DNA from 3 places in the Paenibacillus sp. Z6-24 genome. Region 2 is predicted to be linked to each of the others. Evidence: riboswitches for the same ligand, from Rfam matches in the RefSeq annotation. Region 2 holds a riboswitch; each other region holds the start of a gene.
The links. Region 2 has a riboswitch for thiamine pyrophosphate ahead of thiM (hydroxyethylthiazole kinase). Riboswitches for the same ligand answer to the same signal wherever they lie in the genome.
Positions count from the first base shown of each region.

Region 1: it holds a riboswitch for thiamine pyrophosphate, as region 2 does, so the genes downstream of both, M1D61_RS09910 (thiamine phosphate synthase) here and thiM (hydroxyethylthiazole kinase) in region 2, are expected to answer to the same signal.
Region 3: it holds a riboswitch for thiamine pyrophosphate, as region 2 does, so the genes downstream of both, M1D61_RS20220 (ABC transporter substrate-binding protein) here and thiM (hydroxyethylthiazole kinase) in region 2, are expected to answer to the same signal.

Region 1 is NZ_CP096398.1:2,240,406-2,250,478, reverse strand. It holds gene pdhA (pyruvate dehydrogenase (acetyl-transferring) E1 component subunit alpha) at 1-981, opposite strand, end outside; gene M1D61_RS09940 (alpha/beta hydrolase) at 1,232-1,960, shown strand; gene M1D61_RS09935 (thiamine diphosphokinase) at 2,230-2,877, shown strand; gene M1D61_RS09930 (MoeB/ThiF family adenylyltransferase) at 3,086-4,150, opposite strand; gene M1D61_RS09925 (HisA/HisF-related TIM barrel protein) at 4,222-4,989, opposite strand; gene thiS (sulfur carrier protein ThiS) at 4,991-5,194, opposite strand; gene thiO (glycine oxidase ThiO) at 5,185-6,411, opposite strand; gene M1D61_RS09910 (thiamine phosphate synthase) at 6,434-7,165, opposite strand; TPP riboswitch at 7,560-7,666, opposite strand; gene M1D61_RS09905 (hypothetical protein) at 7,722-8,558, opposite strand; gene M1D61_RS09900 (protein kinase domain-containing protein) at 8,581-10,073, opposite strand, start outside.
Region 2 is NZ_CP096398.1:4,309,072-4,319,144, reverse strand. It holds gene ppk1 (polyphosphate kinase 1) at 1-872, opposite strand, end outside; gene M1D61_RS18725 (hypothetical protein) at 1,024-1,242, opposite strand; gene M1D61_RS18720 (polysaccharide deacetylase family protein) at 1,523-2,482, opposite strand; gene M1D61_RS18715 (nuclear transport factor 2 family protein) at 2,777-3,772, opposite strand; gene M1D61_RS18710 (DUF1129 family protein) at 4,094-4,762, opposite strand; gene M1D61_RS18705 (alpha/beta hydrolase) at 5,020-5,856, shown strand; TPP riboswitch at 6,044-6,143, shown strand; gene thiM (hydroxyethylthiazole kinase) at 6,257-7,054, shown strand; gene thiD (bifunctional hydroxymethylpyrimidine kinase/phosphomethylpyrimidine kinase) at 7,134-7,952, shown strand; gene thiE (thiamine phosphate synthase) at 7,939-8,595, shown strand; gene M1D61_RS18685 (DoxX family protein) at 8,764-9,291, opposite strand; gene M1D61_RS18680 (DUF3048 domain-containing protein) at 9,870-10,073, shown strand, end outside.
Region 3 is NZ_CP096398.1:4,664,435-4,674,507, forward strand. It holds gene M1D61_RS20205 (bifunctional 2',3'-cyclic-nucleotide 2'-phosphodiesterase/3'-nucleotidase) at 1-1,103, opposite strand, end outside; gene M1D61_RS20210 (aspartyl-phosphate phosphatase Spo0E family protein) at 1,497-1,685, opposite strand; gene M1D61_RS20215 (pyridoxamine 5'-phosphate oxidase family protein) at 1,971-2,387, opposite strand; TPP riboswitch at 2,603-2,711, shown strand; gene M1D61_RS20220 (ABC transporter substrate-binding protein) at 2,799-3,848, shown strand; gene M1D61_RS20225 (thiamine-binding protein) at 3,975-4,265, shown strand; gene M1D61_RS20230 (ABC transporter permease) at 4,265-5,059, shown strand; gene M1D61_RS20235 (ABC transporter ATP-binding protein) at 5,091-5,909, shown strand; gene M1D61_RS20240 (TatD family hydrolase) at 5,906-6,772, shown strand; gene M1D61_RS20245 (response regulator) at 6,914-9,094, opposite strand; gene M1D61_RS20250 (MDR family MFS transporter) at 9,592-10,073, shown strand, end outside.

The DNA of each region.
Region 1 (10,073 bases), 2.1 Mb from region 2:
TGTTTTCTCGGCTTTTTTGATCTCTTCGTTTACTTTTGCTTTGGCTTCTTCTCTTACGCGCTCTGTATCTTCATCAGACCACAGACCTTTTTCAGCCAGGTATTTTGCCAGACGAGCGATAGGATCTTTCTCGCTCCAGATACCTTCTTCGTCTTTGGTACGGTATTTGCTTGTGTCATCCGACATGGAGTGCGGACGGAAACGGTAAGTCAGAGCTTCGATCAATGTAGCACCTTCACCGTTACGAGCGCGTTCAGCAGCTTCACGAACGGCTGTGATAACAGCGAATACGTCCATACCATCGATTTGCACACCTTTGATACCAGCGGAAACTGCTTTGTGAGCGATGGACAGTGCAGCTGTTTGTTTTGCAAATGGAGTTGTGATGGCGTAACCATTGTTTTGTACAAAGAAGATAACAGGCAGTTTGTAAGCACCTGCGAAGTTCATGCCTTCGTAGAAGTCACCTTCGGAAGAACCGCCATCACCTGTGTAGGCGATAACAACCTGTTTTTGTTTTTTAAGTTTGTAACCCATTGCCAGACCCATTGCATGCAGGATTTGTGCACCAATGATGATCTGTGGCATCAGAACGTTAACACCCTCAGGGATGCGTCCGCCTTCTTGATGTCCGCGGGAATACAGGAATGCTTGATACAGTGGCAGACCATGCCATACCAACTGCGGCATATCGCGGTAACCAGGACATACGAAATCTTCCTTGTCCAGTGCGTATACGCTACCAACCATTGTAGCTTCTTGTCCGGATACCGGAGCATAGAAACCAAGGCGTCCTTGACGACCCAGGTTAACAGCACGGTCATCCCAAGTGCGTGTAAATACCATACGGTACATAATTTCTTTCAATTGATCATCAGTCAGCTCAGGCATTTTGTCAGGGTTGACAATTTTGCCTTCTGGGGAGAGAACGGAAAGTGCTTCCACTTCTTCCGTGTAAACTTCATATGGAACCTTGCTCATTTTATTCACCTCAATAAAAAATTTGAATATCATGTTCCGCTGTTATAGAATTATTATACACCTGTTCTACTCCGTTCGTCAAAGCATACATTGAAATTAATAAGGCAGCCGTGTCGTTGTATGTATAACAGGTTATTTAATTTTGTATAACAGTTGAACCATTTCAAAATAGAATGTCTTAAAATCACACGACTCAATCTTAACCCATTGTTGGTTTCTTTGCAAAAATTTTAACGAAAAGGTGATCACTATGACAGATTCCCGTTACTTGAAAAGAACGATATTAAAGGAAGAAATTGAGAGCCGCCATCTCGGCGAATCACGCACGCTGCGCATCTATCTTCCACCCGGTTATAATGAACTTCTCAGCTATCCGGTTGTATATTGCCAGGATGGCGAAGAGTTTTTCAACTTTGGTCGAATTGCCACCTATGCGAATGAACTTATACTCGATGACAATATCGAACCTTTCATTATTGTAGGTGTAGAAGTGAACACCAAGATCCGTACGCAGGAATATGCTCCGTTTGGCAGCCGCTTTGCAGCATATACCGCCTGCTTTGCCGAAGAAATTATTCCTTATGTGGAACAAAAATATCCCGTTCGCCGCACACCGGATCAGCGCATTCTTGCCGGTGACTCTCTTGGCGGCAGTGTCTCCATGCATATCGCCCTTCTCTATCCGGAGCTGTTCAGCCAGATCATCAGCCTGTCCGGGGCCTATTATAAAGAAAGCCGCGCTCTGATTGCTGCCGAAAAGGATTTGTCAGCGCTTAACGTATTCATGATCGTCGGTCTGCAGGAAACCGATTTCCGGAGCGACACCGGCGTCTATGACTTTGTTGAGCTCAATCGCGCCACCCGTGATTTGCTGCTTGAACGCGGCGCGACCGTCCGTTATGCTGAGAAAGACGGAAAACATCTGTGGGGATTCTGGCAAAAGGAACTACCTGCTGCCTTAAAATACTTCCTTCAGTAATCAGCTTTAGTAACCAGGCTGTATGATCTGTCATTACTTATTACATTAAAAAGAGAAGCTTCAAACGGATAAAGCTGATGTTTGCGCTTACAAACCAATAGATTTGCTGCTTCTCTTTTTCTTTTCAGGGAGTGATCTGCAATTCGGACTCCCAACGTCTATTGTATCGGTGTAGGTAAAAATTACGCAACTGAAATTTTCACCTTTTAACAGATATAAGACGGTTATACAGGCATTCAACTCATTTATTAGGGAAAGGGGGAGATTTCATGGCTGCAAAACGCGCTCTTATCTTCTCAGGCGGTCTGTTACATCCTGATTTTTTAAACGAAATTCGTGATACCGATCTGATTATCGGTGCCGATCGTGGCGCATTATTTTTAATTGAGCATGGTATCCGCCCTCATCTGGCAATTGGCGATTTTGATTCATTGACCGATCATATGACTGATCTGCAACGGATTGAAAGCAATTCCGATGAACTGGTTGTATTTGATCCGGTAGACAAGGATCTGTCCGATACCGAAGCGGCTTTTGAAGCGGCGATGGAGCGGCATATGGATGATATTCTGATTTTTGGCGCTGTAGGTACACGTTTTGATCATACGCTGGCCAATGTGCAGCTGCTCGTGCGGGCACTGCAGCACCAGGTACATTGTGCAATTCAGGATATGAATAATTACATATCGCTTACCTCTACCACTTCTGTCATTTCCAATATGGGCTATCCGTATGTCTCTCTGCTGCCGATGACTTCCGAAGTAACCGGGATTCGTCTGAAGGGATTCCAGTATCCACTGGAAAATGCCACCCTGCGGATGGGGCAGTCACGCGGGATCAGTAATCATCTGGCTGCCGAACAGGGTATGGTCAGTATTGAAGGCGGTCTGCTGCTGATTATTCAGAGCCGTGACTAACTATTGTCGTCCATATGTGCCACAGCCTATCTGTTATGTATACTCTAGATAGCTGATGTATCCTTGTGGATATATCAGCTACTGACTCCATGCTATTCCGTTCGCTTCGGGATTATTACTAAAATAACAGTACCGTAACACAAAAAAGCAATACCCTACCAGTAGACTGGAAATAAGGGTATTGCTTTTTTGTGTTGGGCAAATGCAATTATCCGAAATAGCGGTGGTACAGACTTCGGGCTTCTGCGATGTCCTTGGTACCATGCACCATAACCCGACCATCCTGGAATACGACTATCCGGCGCCCCTGATCGATCGTCATGGACAGCAGAAACGGATTGACACTGATCTCGTGCTGTTCCAATTTTTGCAGTCGGCGGGCCGTTTGCTGCAGATCAAGTGTCTGGCGATGGGCCGGGCGAATCTGCACCGTATCCCGTCCGCACAGCACTTCAGATTTGCTCTGTCCTTCGTGGCTCAGATGCGGGTAGGTCGGATGAACTCCACAGGATGGACAGTCCGGTTTGCGGGCTGCATTCATTTTAATGGAGACCTGCTCATTTTTCCACAGATCAAAGGAAAGCAGTGTACCTCGCAGCTGATCGTGGTTACCGCTCAGCAGCTTGATCGCTTCGGTCGTCTGATGGGCGACTACCATTTGAACAGCTGGTGGAATAATACCGGATGTATCACAGGTATCTCCACCGAGCGGCGCCGATTCCATCAAACACTGCAGACATGGGGTAACACCCGGTACGATTGTAAAGGTGATTCCGTAACTCCCTACACACCCGCCATAAATCCATGGAATATTATACTTTTGGGAAATGTCATTAATCGTGAGCCGCGTCTCAAAATTATCGGTAGCATCCATGATCAGATCCACACCCAAGGCAAGCTCAGCCAGCTCATCCGCTGTCACATCCGCGATATGCGCTTCGATCTTGACAGAGGAATTAATCTTTGTCAACCGATCACGGGCAGCGATTGCTTTGGGTGTACGATTGGCCGCGTCCTCTTCGGTAAACAGCTGCTGTCGCTGCAGATTGCTCCATTCCACATAATCCCGATCTGCAATAATTACTTTTCCTACACCGGCTCGTACCAGCGTCTCCGCTGAACTGGAACCGAGTGCTCCTGCCCCTACAATCAGTACCGAAGCACGGGACAGCTCATTCTGACCTGTTTTGCCAAGCGGAGCGAACAGCTCCTGTCTGGAATAACGATGATGCGGATCAGCCAGCTGCGTAGATGCATCTGGCTGCGGTATCATTGCTTCCTCCTGATTCTCGGCTGCGCTGAAGCTGCTGATAAGATCAAACTCCTCTTCTGTATGTTCAAGATTCAAGTCGTAATCATCCCTTCTACCGGGCTGCTTGCTACAGCATAATTACGTACAGGGATCATGCCGGCTTCCTTTCCGAGTCGTCCGGCTTGTACAGCCAGCTTCATCGCCAGTGCCATTCGAACAGGATCACTCGCTCCGGATACAGCGGTATTAAGCAGCACTGCATCTGCTCCCAGCTCCATGGCATAGGCTGCATCTTTGGGTGAGCGGATTCCGGCATCCACAATAACAGGTACCCTGGCATCTGCGATGATCCATTCCAGCATGGAAGGGTTGAGAATACCGCGACCGGACCCAATCGGGGAAGCTCCCGGCATTACGGCATGTACGCCTATTTGCTGCAACCGCTTGGCCAGCATATAATCGTCGGAAATGTACGGCAGCACCGTAAAGCCTTCCGCAAGCAGAATCTCACAGGCTTTGACCGTTTCCAGCGGGTCCGGCAGGATCAGCTGGTCATCCCCGATCACTTCGACCTTTATCATATCACATAATCCGGATGCTCTGGCCAGTCTGGCGATACGTACCGCCTCATCTGCCGTGCGAGCACCTGCCGTATTGGGCAGCAGTTTGTATTTGCTCAGGTCCAGACGTTCCAAAAAGTTCGGTTCATCCGGCTGATCCAGGTTTAGCCTCCGTACTGCGAATGTCAGCACTTCCGTTTCGGATGCTTCCACTGCTTGAGCCTGCACATCCAAATCACTGAATTTCCCGGTTCCCAGCAGCAGCCGGGATGTAAATGTATGTTGTCCTATCGTTAACAAGTCATCCACCTCCTACAAAATGTACAATCTCCAGTGTGTCTCCACTGCCAATCATCGTTGTACCATGCTCTTCCTTCTGTAAAATTTGTTGATTCCACTCGACGATAACGCGTTTCTCTCCCAGTTGCAGGGATTGAAGCAGCTGCTCGATTGTGCGAACGTCCGGCGATACCGAGCGGCTCTTTCCATTGATCATCAATTCCATACTGGTGTCCCCCCTTCCGTCTCCGGTTGCAGTCTCAAAAGGTGTTGCAGTGCACGGCCCGGAGCAAAACTTGCCGGGATGGAAGAACTCTGACCGGATGCTATGGCTTCCGCCATAATCCGTCCGGTTCCGGCTGCCAGCAGGATGCCATTACGATAATGCCCGCAGGCCATCCATACACCCGGCAGCGGTGTCAACATTCCCATATAAGGCAGCTCGTCCGCCGTACCCGGCCGTATACCGGCCCAGCAGCGTACCAGTTCCCCGTTGGTGATGGACGGAATATACTGCTGCGCTTTGAACAACAGCTCGGTGACTGACCCGGCTTCTACCAGCGTATCTATTCGGCCGGGCTTACTTGTCGCCCCGATCCAGATGCGATTGCCCTGTTTGGGAATAATATAGATTTGATGACCATAAATCGTATGATTCAGCCAGCTTGTCGGTGTGCGTATTTCCAGCAGTTCTCCTTTGACCGGTAAAAAGGGCAGCCGGTATCCTTCAGCCTCGATCAATCTGGCACTACCAAGTCCGGAAGCCAAAATAATCTGCTCCCCATACATCACTCCCTGCTCTGTCACCACACCGGTAGCCCTTCCATACTCCCCGTGTTCACGCAGCAATCGTCTTACTTCCGTCTGCCGATATAACACTGCTCCCAGACATACTGCCGCCAGCACCAATGCTTCATTCAGCAGGGAAGGAATAAGCTGCTGTTCGGATCGGTTGTAGAGCATCCCATGCTCTGAGCGGATATATGGCTCTTCCCTTGCCAGACGCTGATTATCCCACCATTCCAGATGAGAGTTGCCAGCCTGTACGCTATCCTGCTTGTTATTATAAAGTCGCTCTCCAACGGAACCCGGATCTGCAGAAGCAAGCTGACGAGAATGATGTTCCAGATCATGTGGTTGCACAGGCAGCAGGAATCCTTCACTGCGCAATCCACAATGTATACCTGTCAGCTCATATAGCTGTTCGGTCAGCCCGGTGTACAGAGAGCGGCTGTACAGAGCCAACTGACGAAGATCCGCATGCTGGAAATGTTCCGACTCCGCTGCCAGCATTCCTCCGGCAGCACCCGATGCCCCCGATGCAGGCTGATTTTTCTCAATGATGGCTACTTTCATGCCTTTCACCGATAATTCATAAGCGATAGAGGCTCCAATTACACCAGCTCCGACTACAATCGCATCATAATATCCGTTGCTTCTCATTGCTCATATCACCTTCCTCAGTCTATGTTCTCTCTATCACAGCTGATGCAGCGGATAAGGCTGCTCTGTAGGCAGCAGCCTGTTCAGCCGGATCATCGGCTGCGAATATGCCGGACATGACAGCTATACCGGCTGCTCCGGCATGAGCCAACTCCTCAGCATGCTGCGGCTGAATGCCTCCGATGGCAATAACAGGAATATGCACAGCACCACATAGCTGATACAGCTGATGAATTCCGCGGGCCGGAACTCCCCGTTTGGATGGTGTCTTATAAATATGCCCGTAAAAAAGATAATCCATGCCTTCCTGCTCTGCCTGTATCGCATGCGCGGTAGTGTGTACGGATCGCCCGGCTATATATTTCCATGGATGCTGAATGCCCTGTTCCGGTTCGTATAAAGCGGACGCCGTTTGCAGTAGACTCTTCATGTCATGCCGGGACAGATTATTGTCTGAAAGAGATATACTTGGCCTCCATCGATCCGCTTCTGCTCTGTTGAAACTGTGCTGTTCAGGCAAATGGATGCCCCCGATTCCCAGCTCCGCAGCAAGCTGAACTCTGCTATTGAGGCGAATCTTGGCAGCAGGGATTCCTTCCTGCAGCATGACTTGTATCAATTCTTTCACCTGATCGTCTGACCACTGCTTCTCCCGAATGTGAATCGCTGTTACCTGGTGATGCACCTGTGTACCGACTGCAAGTATCTTCTCTGCCGGCTGACTGCCTGTACTCACAATGTGCAGCTCCATCATGCACCTCCTGCTTTCTACTCACCGACTAATCTGTATCTCTAATCTGTACAATTGAATAATGAGCAACGAACCGACCGTGCCTTTAAAGGCTAATCAGACAGAACCCGATAACGCAAAAAAACCACCTTCCCGCAGGAAAGTGGTTGTCTGATTCAAACAATAACAGGACTATTTTACAAGCAGCCTGCCGAAGTATAATCTTGTCAAAACATTGATGATATCATTGTGTGCATCCTTATGTATTATTGCCTGATAGATGCCGTTAATCCGTTCAGCGCTGAATAATGAATGAGAAACAGGATTGCCTGTTCATTCATGTATCTGCCGCCGGCTGCATAATGATAATTTAAATCCAGTCTGCATCGGATTCAGTTGATATACTCGTTCGTCCAAGGTTATTCTTCTACCACTTCCCTACGCTGGTATAATCCAGATCAGGTACAAAGGGTTCGGCAATCAGTTCTGCCATCTCAGCCGTTACAGGCTCCCCCAGTGCATTGTAGCTATTCAATTTAAGCATATTTATCTTAGCAAAACTGCTCTTATAAAGCAAATATTATGTAGAAATAGGAAACCTGACAACAGAGCCTGATAGCACAGGCACACCACCCAGCTGCTCCATAACCGCCGCTGTCAGAAAAAAAGACTGTCGCAGAAAATCAGCAGATTCCGTATGAGTCCGGTCGAGAATCAAATGGTAACGCATAAAGGAAAGCAGGTCCTGCGCGTTCCATGCATCTTGAAAAGCCTGGTAGTAATTCAGCATGTACATAGGCTGATGTACACCGAATCTGCGAACAATACTGGCAGCAGTCAGCAGAGACTCTGGCTGATATGCACCAAGCACCGGAATCCAGGGTATGGAACGAAGCACTTCATCATGGGCATATTCATGGAAAAATGTTTTCAACTGTGCTGTATTCTGACTCAGATTGACAACGATAAGATCAGCTTCTCCGAGCATCGGCATCTGCTCTGTTCCAGAACCAGCGTCCATCAGGATTAGATCGTAATATTCCCCGGCTATGGTGAGCAGGTATTTCCAGAAAAGATGATCCGGCATCTTCTCTTCCCGCTCATCTGTGCCGATCAACAGATCAAGTCGATCTTTGAGGAGAGGAATCATATAATCCGATACATTATTACGAGTCAGAATACCTGATTCATACAAATAACGAATCCGGTCTACTCCCGGCCTTTTAGGCGGATGAGTATGATTCATAAGTACATCTGCAGACAATAAGCCCGCTTCGACACTTTGGTTACGACACTGGTTATGACACAGCAGCAATCTCAGCCGATACTGCAGCGAGGCGGTAACAGCGGCAATGGCTGTATGGGATGAAGTTCTTCCGTGGCCCCCATCCGGACTCCAGAACATTACGGTAGTCATTGATTTCCTCCTTTTCGCTGGATTAGCGTAGATTGAACCATAGTTTGCGCTTTTTCACCGGGGAAGGCAGATAATCGCTTAGCAATTCTCTCAGCACCGATGCTGCTGCCGGCTGATGGTCAAATGGATCGGGATTCCAGGGAATACTATGTACCTGCTCCGTATGAAGCTCCCGCTGCAGACGCTGTACCGCATCTTCCGGAGCCAGCGGCAGACAATACTGCCATTTATCCTGGGGATACCGCTGCAGATCGGCAGCCATCTTCAGTACATCCTGGTAACGCCATTCCGCCCCTGATCCAACAATGATAGGAATATCCGCCCGTAGAAATTCTTCCAGCCGGTCATTTTGCTGGTAACGCCCCAGATCCAGAATGATAAACCGGTAGCTGCCACCGAGCAATCCTACCACTTCCGCTCTGGCTGATTCACGCCAGTAATCGACACCTTCCAGTGTAAACTTGCGTTCTTCCAGCAGCATATGTCGCTCTGCCATTCCGTTCACCGCTACCTGCTGTATACGGGCAAATGCTCCAGGAATATGGTTCATTTCCACCAGCGCGACCTTTTGCTGACTTCTCGCCAGATGATGGGCAATGGACACAGCCGTATGTGTAGTTCCTGTACCTGATGTTGCTCCCATAACCGCAATGACCTGTGTCATCTTGTTCCATCTGCTGGCGGATATGCCGGACTCTCCATGCACGCGGCTATAGTGCTCATTCACAGCCTGACCAAGTGCCTGCCTCGTATCAGCTGCAGACTGGAAGCGCTCGGATGGCTGATGATGAAGCAGCTTGCACATGACCGGAATTATGGCTTTGGGTATGTCATTCCTTATAAATTTCTCCATGCCAGGCATCCACTCACTGTAATGCCCTCCGGTTGCCAAATACAGAAGGAGCGCTCCCAGTCCGTACAGATCCGAACGGTGATCGGTCTGTCCACTTCCGTACTGCTCCGGCGCAGCAAAACCGATGGTGCCCAGTTTCACGGTATCCTGGCTTTCCTCTGGTTTAAAGGTACGGGCTATGCCAAAATCAATCAGCCGAATATCCATTCCCAAAGTGATCATTACATTGGATGGTTTCATATCGCGAAATACAATCGGAGGCTCATGCTGATGCAAATATTCCAGGACACTACAGAGCTGATCGGCGCAGCGTATAATAAACGCTGCATCCACTTCGGCAGGTTGACTTTTAAACTTTTGCTCCAGGGTCTCTCCTTCGATATAATCCATAACCATATACGTATATCCATCCGGATCATCAGCAATAAAGTCGACAATCCGTGGTAAAAACGGATGACTGAGCGTTGTTAGCATTTTCGCTTCTGCCGCTACCTGCCTGTACTGAGATGGCGGAGAGATACTTTCTTTTACAGCCCATTTCTTGCCGGGCAATCTCAGATCATGAGCCAGATAGACGTGGCTCATCCCCCCGCTGCCCAGTTTCTCGTCAATACGATAGCGCTCTGCAAGCACCATTCCCTCATACAGCCGGGTTGAATGAA
Region 2 (10,073 bases):
ATCAGCATCTCCATCGCATACGGATGGATATCCTTCTGGATCTCCAGGCGGACCGGTGCTCCGCGTCTGCGTTTGCGCAGCTGGTTCTCGATCTCTTCCATCAGGTCTTCCGCATCTTCTTCGTTAATGTCGAGATCGGCATTACGGGTCAGCCGGAAAGCATTTACTGCCACCGGTTCGTAGCCGCCGAACAGCGTATGCACATGATGACAGATCAGATCCTCGATGATAACGTACTGCTGCTTTTTACTGTTCTGGCGATGCGGCAGCGCGACCATACGCGGCAGATTCGAAGGAATCTGTACGATGGCAAAATAATATTTGTCGCTGTCTTCCGCATCTTCATGCTTTTCACCTTTACGTTCGAGCACGACCGATACATACACATTCAGTCCATGCACGAGCGGGAACGGACGGCTCTGATCGACCGCCATCGGTGTCAGCACCGGATAGATCACATCATGATAATAAATATCCGCAGCTTTTTGCTGGGAAGCGGTAAGATCCGTATAGCGGTTAACCGTAATACCCTGCTTGCCCAGCTGACGGATCATGTCGCGGTAGATACGATATTGCTGGGAGACCATTTTTTCAACTTTTTTGGTCAGGCGCTTGTAGAGACCTGCCGGTGTATAGCCGGTAAAGTCCTTTTTGGTGTATCCGGCCTTGATCTGGTTACGGATACCGGCTACTCTGACGCTCATGAACTCGTCTAGATTGCGGGATACAATACCGAGAAACTTGATTCTCTCCAGCAGGGGAGTCTCCGGGTCCTGGGCCTCTTCAAGCACGCGGGTGTTGAATTCGATCCAGCTTAAGTCACGGTTGATATAAGACGACTGAGATTGTTGTTGTCCATGTTTGTTTTCCATAATGCCTCCGGTTAATCATTTGCTTCCTGTCCTAGCGTACTGGTACTACCAGTATAGTGCAGGACACATAGGAATATTGTCGAAATCTGCAAAAATACATCATATGTAGCCAGTATAGCCTTCTTTTGTTAACGCTGTGTAAAATAAGGCGTTAAGTTTCATTCCATAAATTCGGGCCGTCGATTTTGGCGATTGATCTTTTCTGGGTACGGCCGAAATTGAAGCTGCGGATGCGTACCTCATAGCCCTCGTCATCAAGCGGCATAGTCTTCTTCAGCTCCGCTACCGTACGGGTCGGATAGCCGGGACGGCTCAGGTCAATCAGCAGCAGATCGTTGTGCAGCTGGTTCAGGCATTCGCCGAGAGTCATGGTGTCGGGCTCCTTTGTATACAGGGAATGGCTGCCGGTCATCCTATAGATGTACCGGCATAATTATTATTTATTACCCGCATATCTCTATTTTGAGTAAATAAATCTAAAAATGCAAAAAAAGGCCTAATGCTACCACTTCCTTTCAGGGAAGAGGCAGGCTCAGGCCAGGGTTGATTATTTATTTATCGCAGGGCTGCGGTTATTTTAACTTGACCGGATCTGCTGGATTCTCCAGCAAATAGAAGCCTTATGCTGGATTGTCCAGCAAATTGAGACGTTATGCTGGATTGTCCGGTAAATTAAGCAGATGCTTGACTGTAGTCGTCGAAGTCACGTTCATGCGCGGCAGGTACATCGGATCGTCACCGGGATGCACATAGCCGGGGCGTACCGTAAAGGCCATACGGTATCCGTTCATTTTAAGATCATAGACCATTTTGGGATCGTATTCTCCATAAGGGTAGGCAAAGTATGGTGTATCAATGCCGGTTTTGGATTTCATGAGCTGGATATCATGGGTGAAGCGTGCGCTGTCCTTGCCGGCTGCATAATATTCGGCGCACTGTACAAGCCGCTTGTAATGCAGATTGTACGTATGACTGTGATACTCGAATACATCGCGGGTCGCTTTCATTTCCTTGCGGGAAATGGTGGTTTTGGCGGTGGGGATGAATTTTTGCTTGTGATCCTTGAGCTTGGTACCGACGATGAAGATTGAGGCATGGAAGCCGTACTTTTTAAGTACCGGATAGGCATAGACCACATTGTTCTGATAGCCGTCGTCAAAAGTCAGGACGACTGTTTTCTTGGGCAGTTGGATCTCGCCTCTCACATAGCGCTCCAGTTCTTTGAGCGTAGCGGTATAATAACCCTCGTCATGCAAATATTTGATGCCTTCTTCAAAAGCTTCCAGATTGATGCGCGCGTTATTTGGTTCAACATTATACTTTTCAGGTACGACGTAGTGATACATCAGCACCGGGATGTGACTGGCTTTGCCGGGAGGGGCGCTGTGGCTCACTTCCGAAGCGGAAGCGACATTGGCGGCTCCTTCGGGGACTTCGCCGTTCAGCGTCTTAAACAGATCATCGGTCATATCATATGTGGCCCTGCATGTCTCATAGGAGAAAGCGGAAGCATGTGGATACTTCAGGCTCAGCACATAGAAGGTCACGACGAAGGCGATGGTGATATACAGTAGGATGATGAATAGATTACGGATACGCCGGATTCGCATTTCGCAGGCTCCTTTTCTGTCAACTGAGTGAGCAGAATTAAACTGCCCTTATATAACATCGGAAAAAGGAGTCTGAAATTTTATGCTACTGTCGAATCATGTAGAATGTCCTATATAAACGGACTGATCATCCCGGGTTGTCCTTTTTGCAGGCCTGTCGGACCGGATTAGGGACGACTTATAGGAGACGCCCGGCATGCGGATACGGCAGCAGAGCAAAAAAAGCCGCTCTCCTATATGGATGGAGAGCGACTGTGGAAGCCGGAGTGCGAATCTATTCCTGCCCGGCTGTTATTAGAACATCGTATTTTCATTGGCGGATTGCTCCGGTACCGGCTGGCTCAGTGTCCACATCTCGGCAATCTGACCATTCTCGATCCGGAAAATATGGGCGACAGCCGTACCGCGATCATCGGCACTATTTTGCATCTGGCTGTGAACGACGACCAGATCGCCTTCAGCGATCACATTGACCACTTTGGCTGTGCTGTCCGGATGCGCACGGAACTCGGTCAGATAATGGCTGGTGAGTGCGTCACGGCCGTTAGCGATGCCGGAGCCATGCTGAACGACATTTTCACTGACTGCTTCGTTGGCAGCATCGGTATTATGCTGATTGAAAAACGATTCATAGAAATTTTTGACAAAGTTCGCATTGGCTGCAACAGTAGCTCGCGGCGTATCGGCGACAGCCGCTTCGGTAGAAGTCGACGGCAGCAGATCAGCCGGCTTCTCGGAACCGGTCAGCTGGGATGGAGCCACGCTCCAGTGTTCGGCGATCAGATTGTCCGCGATTCGGTAAATGTCGACTACAGCACCAGCGGAAGCTTTGGCTGCATCTCCTGCCGGTGCGGATGGCTCGGAGAAGACAGCGACCAGATCACCCTGGCCGACCATGCCGCGTACAGTGAATTTGTAATCGGCATTCTGCTCGAAGAACGGTGTAAAGTAGGACACGAATCCTTCACGACCGGTTGCGGAAGCCGAATCATGCTGTACATAATCTTCTGCCACATACTGGTTGACCTTGTCCAGCTGATGACCGTTGAATACATCGTTATACAATCCAAGCACCAGCTTTTTATTGGCGGTGATTTTGGTCTCTTCGGCGGAAGCATTGGAAGAGCTGTCCGGTGCGGCAGGATTGGCTGTATCCGGAGCCGTACCGCCGGAATTCTCGGTATTCGGAGTGGTGCTCGGTGCCGGTGCACTGGAATTATTGTTGCCCGAGCATGCGGATAATACCGTGATCAGCATCAGACTTGCAAGCAATAGACTGGTTTTTTTCATAAATAAAACTCCTTTGATTGTTCGTTGTGTACACCATGATTCATGATGTCAGGCTGCTCTCGTTATATTAACCATTTGCTTAGCCGGCGAATGCATGTCTGCCTCTATTATAAAAGACGGGCACAGCAATTGCGAAGTTGCGGTACAGCGGCTAGTATTCCGCTGTTACTCAGCTTTATGGTTATGCTGCGCAAGACATTTCTGATCACAAAAAAAGCCTCCGCTGCGCAATTGACCGGAGGCTTCTTTCTATATTAAATGCAGAATGCCGTAGTTGCTGGATAATTCGAACAACAAACAAAGCGCAGCGGAGCCAACCACTCAGCGGCGCATAAAGATAAGCTTCTGGCCGAGAATCCCGATAATGCACAGAATCAGACTCACCCACGGCGAGATGACCAGCACCGGCATCACATTGCGCAGATAGGTTCCGACGACAATGATCGCAATCATGACGATCAGATAGGACATGACCGAGCGGGCATTGATCTGCATTCGCGGACGGTCCAGATCGCTCTTCTCTACAGGTTGATCGGCGACGCGGCGAACGAGTTCGACCAGTACAATCGCACCGGCAGCGACCAGGATCAGGGTGGAGAGGCTGATTTCACCGACAACGCCCGAGCCGCTGATATTGATTTTGAAAAAGCCCATCAGTGCCTGCAGCAGGAACACCCATGTAAGCGCGACCCAGACAATCATCAGATAATACATCGGTTTGCTCAGCTGCCGGGCCTCCGGCAGATTCTCGATGAGCTGATTGGCATAACTGTCCGATTCCTTGCCAAACAGCTGGCGGGCACTTTTGCCTTTTTGCTGGGCGTCCAGCAGGTGCCGTCCCATCTCCAGCAGCAGTTCCTCACCCGATTCGCGGCGGATACGAGCGTCCCGTACATGCACGATGACATCGTCATAATAGCTCAGATTATCCTGTTTGAGCTGATCGCGAATTGAATTAATATCCTTTACCAAATGACGCACAGTACTCATAATCGTTCCTCCAATCGTAATCAATTGTACCTGAATATATCCCTATTTATACCGGCTGCCTATAGTGCCGGAGATCGGTCTGGAAGCTATTATTCTGCCACACTTTTGCTCCATTGACAATTGAATTCCCGGGATGCTACTATAATGTTACTTTAAATCATATTAAACTCATCGGAATTATTTAAATTAAATATTTCACCTTTAAAAAAATAGGAGTTTTCTGATTATATACACAGCTATTGCGGGGAGGAATCATTATGGAGAGGAATATCGTTATTCGCCATCAGGAAGTGGATTTAACAGCCAGTATTCACTATCCGACGCATGACCGTCAGACCGATACACAGGGCAAAGGCAAGGACCGTACACCGCTGATTATTATCTGTCACGGTTTTGTCGGCAGCCGGATCGGTGTGGACCGCTTGTTCGTCAACAGCGCCCGTGAACTGGCTGCTGATGGATACATGGTCGTTCGCTTTGATTACGCGGGCTGTGGGGAAAGCAGTGGACTATATGGTCAGCAGGGACTGGACTCCATGGTCGCGCAGACCCGCACTGTGCTCGATTATGTCATGAACTGCAGCGATATTGATCCGACCCGGGTCACGCTGATCGGTCACAGCCTTGGCGGAGCGGTAGCAATACTGACTGCTGTCCGCGATCACCGGATCAAGCATCTGGTACTGTGGTCGGCGGTGGGTCATCCTTTTAATGATATTGTGAAAATTGTCGGTCGCGAGACGTATGATCAGGCGGTAATCGAAGGGGAAGCGGATTATCTGGGCTACTGCTTCAAGCCGGTTTACTTTGAGTCGCTGGGCAATTACCAGCCGTTCATCGAAGCGCGCCAGTTCAGCGGCGATGTATTGGTCGTGCATGGTACCGGGGATGATGTGATTCCGGTGGATTATGCCTTTTTGTACCAGCAGGAGTTCTGGACCCGGCAGGAAGGGCGCTGTGACAAGCAGATTATTTTCCAGGCGGATCATACGTATTCTTCCGGTCCGCATCGCCGCGAACTGCTTCGTTATACACGCGAATGGCTCGCCGGACGTGAAGCGGCACAGACGCAGTGGCAGCACTGGATGATCTGACCGTTTGGCATATGTACATCTTATAAGGCTGTGTATGGATATTAAAGCTCTGTAATGGAGCATGAACCGGCACGGCTGTGGATTTGACAGTCGGCGGATATCCTTATAAGATCGTAACTATAAAGAGACCAGAGGACACCGGCAGCGCAAGACGTTCGGTGTGCAATCCTTACTCATCATATTGCTTTGAATTCACTAGGGGAGCCGCGAGGCTGAGACGGATTATGTCCGGACCCTTGGAACCTGATCTGGGTTATACCAGCGGAGGGAAGTGGACGCGGATTTCACTCATGCCTATACGGCACGATATACCTGAATGAATGATACGACCCATTGATCTCCTGCTGGAGGTGAATGGGTCTTTTTTGTATACAGTTTGTACAGTCGAGGAGGAGAAGGGATGTCTTATTTGCAAAAGGTGCGTGAGCAGAATCCGCTCATTCACAATATTACCAATGTGGTGGTGACCAACTTTACAGCCAATGGGCTGCTGGCTCTGGGAGCTTCGCCCTTTATGGCGTATGCGCATGAAGAAGTGGCGGATGTCGCCGCGATGTCTGGAGCGGTCATGCTGAATATGGGCACGCTCGATGAATATACGGTGCAGTCCATTCTACTGGCAGGACAGTCTGCCAATCGGGCGGGAGTGCCGGTTGTGTTCGATCCGGTTGGAGCGGGAGCAACCGCTTATCGCACAGATTCGGCCCGCCGGATTAGCGAGCAGGTCAAGATCGATTTTCTGCGCGGCAATGTGGCAGAGATTGCGAATGTAGCCGGAGCCGAATGGAATATCCGCGGCGTCGATGCCGGGGCAGGAGAGGGAGATCGTACTCAGTTGGCCCGCCAGGCAGCCGAGCAGCTGGGCTCCATCGTGATTGTGACGGGGGAGGAGGATATTATCACTGACGGTCAGGCGACCCTGACGGTGGCGAACGGACATCCGCTGCTGACCAAGGTGACCGGTGCAGGGTGTCTGCTCAGCTCGGTGGTGGCCGCTTTTGCAGCGGCTGCCGGAGGCCGGGAGCACTGGCTGCAGGCAGCAGCGGAAGCGCTGGCTTTCTACGGCATAGCGGCAGAGATGGCAGCAGAGCGTACAGAAGGGCAGGGAACCGGCAGTTTTCAAGTGGAGTTCATCAATCAGCTGTCCCTGCTGACTCCTGAACAAGTGCAGCAGCGGGCACGGATCGAGACCCTGTAGATGTGGCCAGGCTTGGCAGGATAGTCAGGCAGTACATTTTATATCCCTATATCCCTAATTCAAAGGAGTGCAAACAAACATGAGCATCCATCAGGCATTAACGATCGCCGGCTCGGACAGCGGCGGCGGAGCAGGCATACAGGCCGATCTGAAAACTTTTCAGGAACTCGGCGTCTACGGCATGTCGGTCATTACGGCAGTGACCGCCCAGAACACGGCAGGTGTACAGGGCGTCTATCCGGTCGATCCGGAAGGCGTAATCCGCCAGCTGGATTCGATCGGGGAAGATCTGGCACCCGAAGCAGTCAAGACAGGGATGCTGTTCAGCGCAGACATTATTCATGAAGTGGCACAGGCGGTGCAGCGATATGGCTGGCGCAATCTTGTGATCGATCCGGTCATGGTCGCCAAAGGAGGCTCCGTACTGCTCCAGCAGGAGGCGGTTCAGGCATTGACCAGGCATCTGCTGCCGCTCGCCGAGATCGTCACACCGAATGTGCCGGAAGCGGAACTGCTGACCGGCATGAGCATCCGGCAGCTGCAGGACCGGGAAGAAGCGGCCCGCCGACTGACCGATATGGGCGCACGCTATGCGATTGTCAAAGGCGGTCATGATCTGTCGACAGCAGGTGCCGTCGATGTGCTCTACGACGGGCAGAACTATCATTATCTGGAGACACCGCGCATCGATACGCCGCATACCCATGGAACAGGATGTACGTATTCCGCTGCAGTTACCGCAGAGCTCGCCCGGGGCCGCTCTGTGCTTGAAGCGGTGCATACCGCCAAGCAGTTTATCCAGGCAGCGATAGAGGATGGGCTGGGGATCGGTTCAGTACACGGTCCGACCAACCATTTTGCCTATCGGCAGAGGGGGTATACTCATGAGCCGTCCTGATACCGACATCATGCGCCGCTGGTTGAAGCTCTATCTGGTCATGGGCAGTGTAAACTGTACAGAGACGCCGGAGCAGGTGCTGCGCCAGGCGATTGCCGGGGGGATCACCATGTTTCAATTCCGGGAAAAGGGAGTGGGCGCACTGACCGGTACAGCCTGTGTTCAATTGGCCCGACGTCTGCAGGAGATCTGCGCGGAGCACGGGATTCCCTTTATCGTAAATGATGATCTGGAACTGGCACTCGAACTGAATGCGGACGGCGTACATGTCGGTCAGGACGACGAAGCCGCTTCGGTCATTCGCCGCCGTCTCGGTCCGGACAAGATCGTTGGCGTCTCGGCCCATTCGCTCGAAGAGGCGCAGCAAGCGATCGCAGATGGAGCGGACTATCTCGGAGTCGGCCCTGTCTATCCGACCATTTCCAAGCCGGATGCGGAGGCGGTGCGGGGCACGACGGTCATCGAGCAGCTGCGCACTGCCGGACTGGATATTCCGGTAGTCGGCATCGGAGGCATCCATGCATCCAACGCCGCTCCGGTGATCGCTGCGGGAGCGGATGGCGTCGCAGTGATCTCTGCCATTGCCGGGGCGCCGGACAGCCGTGCAGCCGCCGCCGAGCTGGCCGGGATGGTGACCCGGTAAACACCGTACCGGATGCTTGAGATCCGGCTGATGATATAAAGAAAGAGCAATCCACACAAAAAGTCACTCTACCGGTATACGGAGACTTCCCGTATTTGGCAGAGTGACTTTTTATAATGTGGGCGGCAGAGAAGACTGCCGAGCGGGTATAAATGATTACGCTTCAGGTCAGGCCGCTCGATGCGTAGGTGCATGAGGGCTGCTGCCGCGGCGGTTATTCTTTTTGAAAAAGGTCGCTTTCAGATAAGGCAGTATCCAAAGATCGAGGCCGATCTTACCGGCATTGGCGCCAGCAACGACGATGAAGATTTCGAGCAGCAGCAGGTATGGGTTGGTGCTGACGGTTCCCGAGAACAGGAAAGCAAAGTTCATGACCATACCCATCAACGCTGCGAGCGTTGTGAATGTGCCCAGAATCAGTCCCAGACCAACGAGGAATTCACCGATCGGTACGAGTACGTTAAACAGCCCTACATTCGGTAGTGCAAAGTGCTGCAGGAATGCGCCCCAGCCTGCCTGTACGCTTGGGTGTTCGCCGCCGGTGCTTGCGATTGCACCAGTGAGGAACCCGGTAGCGTCGAATCCACCGGTGAGCTTGCCCCAGCCGCCTTCGATCCACTGGAATCCGACATACACACGGACGATAGTCAATAACCACATTGCTACTGCATTTTCTCTAAGCCATCTGTTCATAATGGATACACCCCTTAAGTATAATGACAAGCAGTTATGCTGAATCTGTGATGATTATCTCTTTCATGGCTTTATCTTAAAACATTCCTAAATTTTAATATGTAATAAAAATCACAATCTAGCTTACTTTTTAATGTTTTATAATTGAACAGCTTGAACTGAAGGATTTGTTTGAATTAACATATAATTTTTACCGAATTTTTCATGTGTTTTTATGTACCACAGTTCTTTCTTATAGTTCGATGTTTGCCAGAATCATTCATATACTTACAAAATATGAGCTTTGCAGTTCTCCAGCCGCAGCAGCTATGTATATAATGGATGTATTGTCTGCAGCAGCCTCTGGCTATGCAGCAGTGTCACCGATCACCCGCGTCACGCATACATAATGAACAGAAACATCTATTACAGGACACAGCCAGGCCGCAGATTCACCTGTGTGGCAGCATACGTTATAGACCCGCCAGTCCGGATGCCAGCAAGCGTTCATACGGAATTCATGCCGGCAGTCTATTCTTGACGAAGCAGCTGTCCGGCGTAATCGCTGCTCTGCTGATGTCCTTTATTCTGAGGAGGATGTTATGAAAATTTCTTGGTCACCCTTATTACGTGGAATGATGCCTGTACTGCTCGGAATTAGCCTCACCGCCTGTCAGTCTGACGAAGCCGCCGTGCCGCCGCCGTCAGCAATACCTGCCCCGGAAAAGGCAGAGCCTGCGCCGGAAGCGACTGTGCAGGCGCCTGCTTATACCACTCCGCTGACCGGGCTTCCCGTCAAACAGCCT
Region 3 (10,073 bases), 360 kb from region 2:
TGCTCTTTGTAGACAGCATCTACCACAGATTGGTCTACTTCAGCCAGCACTTTTTTGGCTGCTTTATCATAGACAGGACGAGCTGCTACCTGAGAGTCGGTAACTTCCCAATCCTCTCCTGTCTGCTTCAGTTCCAGATCGATGACGCCGAGATGGTCACCCCAGAATCCAGGCTCTACTGCCGGAACACCGTTAATTGTTCCTTTTTCCAGATCTACACCGGTTTTGCCTGTAAAGTCAGTACCCGGGAAGACTTTGTGTGCATGGCCGAACATGATGGCATCAATATCCGGCACCTGGCTGAGATAAAGTACCGCGTTCTCCATCATATTGGTTTGCGGAGCATCATCATAGCCGGTATGGGCAGCTGCAATAATAATGTCTGCACCTTTTTCTTTCATTTCCGGCACGAATTTTTTGGCAGTCTCCACAATATCCTTGGTGATGACCTTGCCGTTCAGGTGGCCGCCATCCCACTGCATGATTTGCGGAGTGACCAGACCGAGTACGCCTACTTTGAGCGTGTGTTTTGCTCCGGCTTCGTCGGTTACTTCTTTATCCAGAATAACGTACGGTGTAAAGTAGTTTTCGGTACCTTCACCGTTTCCGTTGTCTTTATAAATATTAGCGTTCACATAAGGGAACTTGGCACCTTTTACAGCCTGATTCAGAAAATCGAGTCCATAGTTAAACTCATGGTTACCATAGGTTGCTGCATCAAAACCGAGCGGATTCATGGCTTCATAAATCGGATGGGTCGCATTTTGAGCGAGCGGTTCGATTTTGGCTACATAATCACCCAGCGGTGTGCCTTGCAGCAGATCACCATTATCGATCAATACACTGTTCGCAGCTTCGGCGCGCGCCGCTTTAATCAGCGTTGCCGTCTTGGCGAAACCGTATTCATCCGTAGGTTTGTCTGAATAGTAATCATAGTTCACCATATTCGTGTGCAGGTCAGTTGTCTCCATCAGACGAAGCTTAACCGTTGTACCTGCAGTAGTTGTATCCGCCGCAAATGCCGGCATAGCCGTGATGCCAAACAGGTGCAGCGCTGCAATCGCCGCTACTGTTTTCTTGAGTGTCTTTTTCCCCAGATTCAAAATCAAAACCCCTCCCGAATATATTCAGCACATATACGTTCTCTGATTCTTTCAGTATAAACGCTTACACTCATCTATGTATAAAGCATATGTAAAGCGGGTGTGAAATTGATTTACGGATTTACACTACTATTTACATATTGCTGAAATAAAATGAGAGTGTAGACGCATAAAAGAGCAAAGCATATAGTGACATGATAGAATCTTATACTATCAATTGATATATTTGAAGGGATATTTGATTCATTTTTACGATTTTTACTAAATTAGTTACAAAAAAGACGTATATATAACATATATACGTCAGATATTATTCGTTTTTTTATCCAAATCCAGCAAACCAAAACAAAGGACATGCTGCTCTCTGTGATGTATGACGGCTTATATATATCCTTATTGACTCATACCGGTTGCAGGTTGATTCCCTTTGCGGTGTTTATGCTGTAAATAAGAGTCCAGAATACGATCCAGCTGTTCGGACTGGTCGATCACCCGGTGATCGCGGATTCCGTGCTCTTCGGCCATCTGGTTCAATATGCGGCGTTCCTGTTCAATCTGCTGCTCGATCTTTTTTAGGTCCAAGGAAAGCACCTCCTGTAGATTACCCCTTTCACTTCTTGCAATTACCTTATATTTGAAATAGATAAAATTTGTAGTAATACATTGTTTATACCCTAAATTCATGCTGTTGATCAAGTTTCTAGGGTCCCTATTTTATCCTTTTATTGGAAGCAAAAAATGACAAAAAATCCGGTGCCGATTCTGTAGTATGCCTGCGCATTTTACAAAATTCGTCACCGGATTATACAATCTTATGCTGAATCACTTGTTACAGGAATGCTGTCAGGTATTCGACGGAAAGGCGACTTAGCTGTTCCAGGTCTGTTTCTGACCTTCTTTGTCGGTATACTCAATCGTCTGTGGTGTAATATCAAGTACCACATAGTCGGGATCATCCGGTCCGGAGAACCAGTTTTTGAATTCGTCTTTCCAGACGCGCTGCTTCAGCTCGTCATTCGTGGACACGGCACAGGTCGCTTCGATCTCAACCACTTCGTTATTGCCGCCTTTTTCATAACCAAGCAGCAGATAGCAGTTCGGGTTCTGTTCCAGTTCATCCACTTTTTGTGTTTTGCGGTCTGTTGCCAGATGAATGTTCAGACCTTCATTATATACGGCCATATAGCGCACCTTTGGTTTATTGTTCTCCACTGTGCCAAATGCACAAAAACGGTTCTCTTCCAGTGCTTTAACGATAGATTGTTCTACTGGTGTTTGACTCATGATCAAGCTCCTTCCGCGATATGGACTTGGATAATTCAACACGCCTGTACTGCATGGCGCTGAATTTTAGATAGTACTTAACTTTGAGTGCCTATACTGGATACTTACCCGGTCAGCAAGAAGCTGAACCTTCCCGGCCTGTTCCACCTTTCCCGGATGCCTCTCTTGCTGGACAGCAGGCAGGCACTCGTCTATAATTACAGCTAGAAAAAGCGCATACGATCTGGGGGAGCTGGGCTAGCCGGCTGAGAGTGTATTCGACCAATACAGACCCTTTACCTGATCTGGATAATGCCAGCGTAGGAAGCGAATCAAGCATTGTATGTGTCTCATACGATATGCACCTATGACGTCCCGATCCGGGGCGCTTTTTTTATATCTTTTTATATAGAAGGAAGAAGGGGTAACGAAATGAACAGACACTGGAACAAGCTTCTGCCGCTATTGGCGGTATGCCTGCTGCTTATCACGGCAGGATGCGGAGGTCAGAGCGGAAGCAGCAGTCCGGCAGCCGGCGGTCAGGACACCGCAGGCACGAGCGGCAGCGCACTTAAGGATGTACAGGTCGTGCTGGACTGGACACCGAATACGAACCATACCGGTCTCTATGTCGCCCAGCAGATGGGTTACTACAAGGATGCCGGATTAAATGTAGAGATTATTGCGCCGGGACAGGGCGGTGCAGATACGATGGTCGCCTCGGGCAAAGTGCCATTTGGCATCAGCTATCAGGAGAGCGTGACCCAGGCCCGTGTGCAGGGTGTACCGCTCGTCTCCATTGCAGCCGTGATTCAGCATAACACTTCCGGTTTTGCTTCGCCGGTCGACCGCGGAATCAAGACGCCCAAGGATATGGAAGGCAAATCTTATGGCGCATGGGGCTCACCGGTTGAGGAAGCGGTTATGAAATCGATCATGACGACTGACGGCGGGGATGTAACCAAGGTGAAAAGCGTCAATATCGGGGACGCCGACTTTTTCACAGCGGTTAAAAAAGGCATCGACTTTGCCTGGATCTTCTACGGCTGGACCGGCGTGGAGGCCGAACTGCGCGGAGAGCCGCTCAACATGATGTACGTCAAGGATTATTCACCGAATCTGGACTATTACACACCGGTCATCGTGACCAACGAGAAGCAGATTCAGCAGGACCCCGATCTGGTCAAGGCATTCATGGCAGCAACCGCCAAGGGCTATGAATATACAATCGCCAATCCGGACAAAGCCGCAGATATTCTGATCCAGGCGGTACCGGATCTGGACCCTGAACTGGTCCAAGCCAGCCAGAAGTGGCTGTCACCCAAATATCAGGATGATGCCAAACAGTGGGGCATGCAGAAGCCTGAGATCTGGTCCGGTTATGCCGACTGGATGTATGAACAGGGTCTGCTCGACGACAAGCTGGATGCTTCCAAGGCATTTACCAACGACTATCTGCCTGCAGCAGACAGTAGTAAATAAGAAGCAAAATCAAGCAGTACGGCTCCCGGGCGCTGAATCGCCGGCCGTATCGCTGCCGGTATCATTAATTTATTTTGCCTGATCGAATTCAATACTACAGTCATTCTACCAGGAGGTTATTAAATCATGGCTACGACACTACTGAGCATTCAGGTCATTCCGAAGACCGTTAATAATGAAAATTCCTATGATTACGTCGATGCCGCGATTGCGGTCATTCAGGCTTCCGGACTGAAATATGAAGTGCATCCGCTGGAGACGACGCTGGAAGGCGAACTTCCGCAGCTGCTGGAGGTTGTACAGAAGATGCATGAGGCGCTGGTGGAAAAGGGCAGCCCGAGTATCATTTCCCAGATCAAAATCGCACATAATCCATCCGGCATCAGCATGGACGGATTAACGGAGAAATACCGCTAATGTCCATCAGAGCATGGTGGAAAGGCATATGGCCGCCCTTTGGGGCGGTCGTTTTGTTACTGGTGCTATGGCAGATGGCTACCTCCCTTTTCCAGATTGAGGACTGGATTCTGCCAAGTCCCGCCCGGATCGCCCGGGAAGCGGAGAAAAGCTACGTCAGTCTGCTCGGGCATACATGGGCGACGCTGAAGCTGACACTGGCCGGATTCGGCATCGGGGCAGCGACCGGATTGATCGTCGCCGGTGTGCTGCACTATATTCCGTTTCTGCGACGGGCCCTCTATCCGCTGCTGATCCTGAGCCAGAATATTCCACTGATCGCCCTCGGGCCGCTGCTCATTATCTGGTTCGGATTCGGGCTATTGTCCAAGCTGATCGTGATTGTGCTGGTCTGCTTTTTCCCGATTACGGTGGCTGCACTTGGCGGGCTCGCCGGGACCGACCGTACGATGATGAATTATATGCAGATGATCGGCGCGACGCGGGGCCAGATTTTCTGGAAGCTGGAACTGCCCTACAGTCTGCCGTCGATCTTTTCCGGACTCAAGATCGCCGCTACCTACAGCATCATGGGCGCGATTATCGCGGAATGGATCAGCAGCAGCGAAGGTCTTGGCTATTATATGCTGCTGCAGCAGTCTGCCTTCCGCACCGACCGCATGTTTGTTGCGATCATGATCGTGATCGCCTTTAGCTTGATCATGTTCTCGCTGATCGTGCTGCTGGAGAAATGGTGTGTACGCTGGCAAAATGGCAGTAGCGCCATTAGTAAAGGAGGAACCGATCGTGTCTGAACAACCCGGCCTAGCAATCACAACAGGAGAAATGGCGGAGCAGGAGAAAAATGTCTCTGCTGCCGACTCCCCGACAATTCGCACTCCCTTCCTGGAGCTGCGCGGAATCAGCAAGTCCTTTGCCCAGGGAAAACAGCAGCTGCAGGTGATGGAAAATATCTCGCTGACCGTGCATGAAGGTGAATTTGTATCGGTGATCGGACCTTCCGGTTCCGGCAAAAGCACACTGCTGCAGATGATCGGCGGCGTCATGCTGCCGGATCAAGGCGATATTATGCTGCAGGGGCAGCGGATTAACGGACTCAAAGGCAAAGCCGGCTATATGCCGCAGCAGCCTGCCCTGCTGCCCTGGCGGACGATCGAGAAGAATGTGATCCTCGCTCGCGAGACAGCCGGGTTGCCGCGTCAGGAATCACTGAATCTGGCTCGTACATGGCTGGATAAAGTGGGCCTGGGCGAATTCGCGCGTGCCTATCCGCATACCCTGTCCGGCGGCATGCAGCAGCGGGTTGCCTTTTTGCGGGCACTGCTCGGACCGCAGTCACTGCTCTGTCTGGATGAGCCGTTCAGCGCACTGGACGCTTTTACCCGCAGCGAGATGCAGTCCTGGCTGCTGCGGATCTGGGAGGAGAACCGGCGGTCGGTCGTCTTTATTACGCATCATATCGAAGAGGCACTGCTGCTCTCGGATACGATCTACGTGCTGTCCAGCCGTCCGGCTCATGTGATGCAGAAGGTCAACGTGCCTTTTCCAAGACCACGGCGTGAGGAACTGACGGATACGCCGGAATTTATCACGCTGCGCAGACAGCTGACCGAAGCGCTGCGAGCGGAGTTGAATGTGCGATGAGCGATTCTATTTTTCTTTCCCCTCTCCATGCTCATCGGCTGGCGGAAAAGCAGGTTCCGCAGCAGCGACTGTCTCCGTTGATCGATAGTCATATTCATCTCGACCAGTATGGGGATGACGAGATACAGCAGATGATGCAGGGCCTGCCGGAGCATCAGGTAGAGTCGGTCGTTGCTGTCTCGATGAACATGGATTCCTGTCAGCGGACCCGTCAGCTCGCCCGGCGTTATCCGGGCTTCGTGCATTCTGCGTATGGATATCATCCCGAGCAGCCGCTTCCTGATGATCAGCAGACACTGGAGCTGCTGGAATGGATAGAATCCCGCATCGATAGTGCTGTGGCAGTCGGCGAGATCGGGCTGCCCTATTACCGTCGTCAAGAGCTGGCCGGGCAGGGTCAAGCACTGGACGAAGATGGATATATCCGGCTGCTGGAACAGTATATGCAGCTGGCTGCCCGGCATGACAAGCCGGTGGTACTCCATGCCGTCTATGAGGACGCCGATACGGTCTGCCAGCTGCTGGAGCAGTATCGTATCCAGCGGGCGCATTTCCACTGGTTCAAGGGCTCCGAAGCCACGATCAAGCAGATGGTACGGCGAGGATATCATATTTCCTTTACACCGGATATTGTGTATGAACCGGAGATCCGCCGACTGGCCGCACTTTATCCGCGTGAGCTGGTGATGGCCGAGACGGATGGCCCCTGGCCGTTTGAAGAACCTTTTGCCGGGCAGTCTACTCATCCGCGCATGACTGCAGACGTATGCCGGACATGGGCAGAGATCCAGGGATTGAGCGAACGGGAAGCGCGGCAGATTCTGTATACTAATACATGTGCCTTTTACCGGATCAATCAATGATGTATCCATGATTCGCTCAGTACAAAATGCAGAGAGATTTCTGTTCATGCAAAAAAAGCCTGATCCGTATAGAAGGATGGATTCCTTCATGCAGATCAGGCTTTTATTTGTATATTGACATCCGGAGGCTTCTCAAAAGCCCTAACCATCACTCTTCATCGAAGGTATCGGGCTCAGCCATACGAGCAGCATCGAGAACAGCTGCTCCATCTGCAGCGGCTTGCTGAGATAATCGGAGGCTCCTGCCTGCAGGCAGCGCTGACGGTCATCCTTCATCGCTTTGGCGGTCAGGGCGATAATCGGCAGGTCTTTCCATTGCGGCTGACTGCGGATATTCTCCATCGTCTTGTAGCCGTCCATGATCGGCATCATAATATCCATCAGAACCAGATCCGGCTGGCCCTGCTCCATCATTTCCAGTGCTTCCTTGCCGTTGTAGGCACTCATGACTTCCACGCCTTTGGATTTGAGGGCACCTTCCAGAGCGAAAATATTACGGAAGTCATCATCGACTACCAGTACTTTTTTGCCCTGCAGTACTTTCAGCTCCTCCGGCAGACCGGCGGGCACGGAAGATGCCGTTTCCGGGCTGTTCGGTGTAGTGTCTTCGGGCATCGAAGGAATATACAGTGTAAATGTACTTCCCTGGCCCACTTCACTCTCCACCGTAATAAAGCCGCCCAGCAATTGCGAAAACTCGCGGCAAATCGATAATCCTAATCCGGTTCCGCCATAATCACGATCCGTACGGGCACCGTCCGCCTGACGGAATGCTTCAAAAACAACCTGCTGCTTGTCCGCCGCGATGCCAATCCCGGTATCGGTTACCGAGATGGCGAGCATGCTCTCCGCGTCTTCCGGCAGGCTGTAACCCTCCGCCAGCTTGGCTTTGTCTGCTGGAGCAATCCGCAGTTGTACTGTGCCCTCGCTCGTGAACTTGAATGCATTGGAGAGCAGATTTTTGAGGATTTGCTGCAGTCTTTTGCCATCCGTATAAAAAGTGGGCGGTGCATCATCATCGACTTCATTGTAGAACTCTAGATTTTTCTGTTCAGCCAGTTTGTTGAAGTTATAACCCATTACTTCCGGAATATCATGGATGGAAATGAGTTCACGCTGTACTTCCACCATGCCCGCTTCCACTTTGGACAGATCCAGAATATCGTCAATCAGTGCCAGCAGATCCTGGGCAGAGCGGTTAATGATATGGCCATACCCAGGCATCTCATCTTTGTCATCCCTCGGCTGACTCTCGGCAATCAGCTGGGATAGGATCAGAATGCTGTTCATCGGTGTACGCAGCTCATGTGACATATTGGCCAGAAATTCGGTCTTGTAGCTCGAACTGAGCTTGAGCTGTTCGGCATACAATTCCAGTTCCTGCCGGGTCGTTTCCAGTTCCTGCGCTTTGTTCTCCGCAAAACTTGTACGTTCCCGCAGCTGCTCGTTGGTCGTCTGCAGTTCTTCCTGCTGTACCTGCAGTTCTTCCTGCTGGGTCTGCAGCTCTTCCTGCTGCATCTGCAGTTCCTTATTCATCATACTGCTGTTGCGCAGCAGTTCTTCGACCTGCATCCGGTTCTCGATATTGCTGATAATCGCCCCAAAGCTGCTGCAGATCTGATCAATCAGCTGACAGTGACGCGATGCAAACTTCGACGCCGCTCCAAGCTCCAGTACCGCTACCGTACGTCCGGCAAAGATAATCGGTGTTACGACGATCTGCTGGGGAATGCTGTAGCCAAGTCCCGTCTGAATGCGAATCGGATGGTCTTCATCGGCTGTCAGCGTATGTGCCTTTTGCTCCATCGCTGCACGTCCGATGACGCCCTCTCCGGGATTGAATCCAGGAACGGTACCCGACATTTCTCCATAGGCGCCATACGAATACTCAAGTTGAAACTGGTCTCCCTTGACCTCTGGATGGACATAATAGAATAATCCATACGAAGCTTCCAGCAGAGGAACGATTCTCGTCAGCAGCTTTTCCGCCAGTTCGGGAGTATTATTGATTTCCTGATATACATTTCCGATCTGGGCCAGCTGTGTCTGCACCCAGTTCGTATCTTCCATCCGGGAAGCAGCTTCCTGCATTTTGCGGTTATACTCTACCAGCGCCATGGACATGGTGTTGAATGCCTGTGCAATATTCGCTACTTCATCTTTGCCTTTGATCTCCAAGTAAGGAATCTCGTGAATCTTGTCAAAATTCACATTGGTGATGACATGTGTCACCTTTTGAAGGCGGCCTGTCGTCCGGCGAATCGTCCAGAGTGAAATGATGATACCTGCCAGCAGCAGGATAAAGGAGAGCATTCCTGTCATCACCCATCGTTCCGACATCAAGGTATATTGTAAAAAGAACCCTTCTATAATAATAAATAGGATTGCCAGCATTAGCATAAAACTAAACCCAATAATCTGTTGGTGTTTATAATTCATAAATATTGCATTCTTCCTCTCTCTTGATGTAGGCGAGATTATAGCAGAAACGCTGGCTGAATATACTCTCAATGATACGTGAACATTGGTACTTTGTCTGTAGAAACTTGGACTTATTTTCATCTAATAGTAAATGGTATTTTGCTTACGAAAACAAAACGCCATAATTTCGTTAGTGAAAGCAATCCATTTCGTGCTGTACTTGAGGGATTAGCTGTCGCATAGAGATTCCAATCGGTCACTCTGCTGACTCATTGTTACATGAACTCTTCCGTTTTCCCCTTGACGCATCTCTTTGTTCCGGTATACGATTTGGAATGCTTCATGACCGGATACGCAGTGTAATTGTATCCGTATAGCCTATTTGCACGGAGTCATATATGGCAATACTGAAACTCAAGCAGGAAGAAGGAATCATACGTATGTCCAAGCAAACCAACCGGGCAATGGTAACGGTCGGACTACTGGCTGCACTCTTCATCGGGGCGCTGGATTCGACGGTTGTCAGCACGGCTTCACCACGTATTATCGACTCACTGGGTGGTCTCAGCCTGATCAGCTGGATCTTTTCCATTTATACATTGACGACCTGTATCGCTACACCGATCTTTGGCAAGCTGGGCGACCTGTACGGACGCAAGCTGGTGTTCGCGATCGGACTCGGATTATTCATCCTCGGTTCGGTATTGTGCGGATTCGCCGGTTCCATGACCGAATTGATCTGGTACCGGGCGCTGCAGGGCATTGGTGCAGGTGCACTTACACCGGTTACCTTTACCATTGTCGGCGATCTGTATCCGGGCAAGGAACGGGCCAAAGTACAGGGGATTTTCTCCTCTGTGTGGTCAATTGCCGGATTATT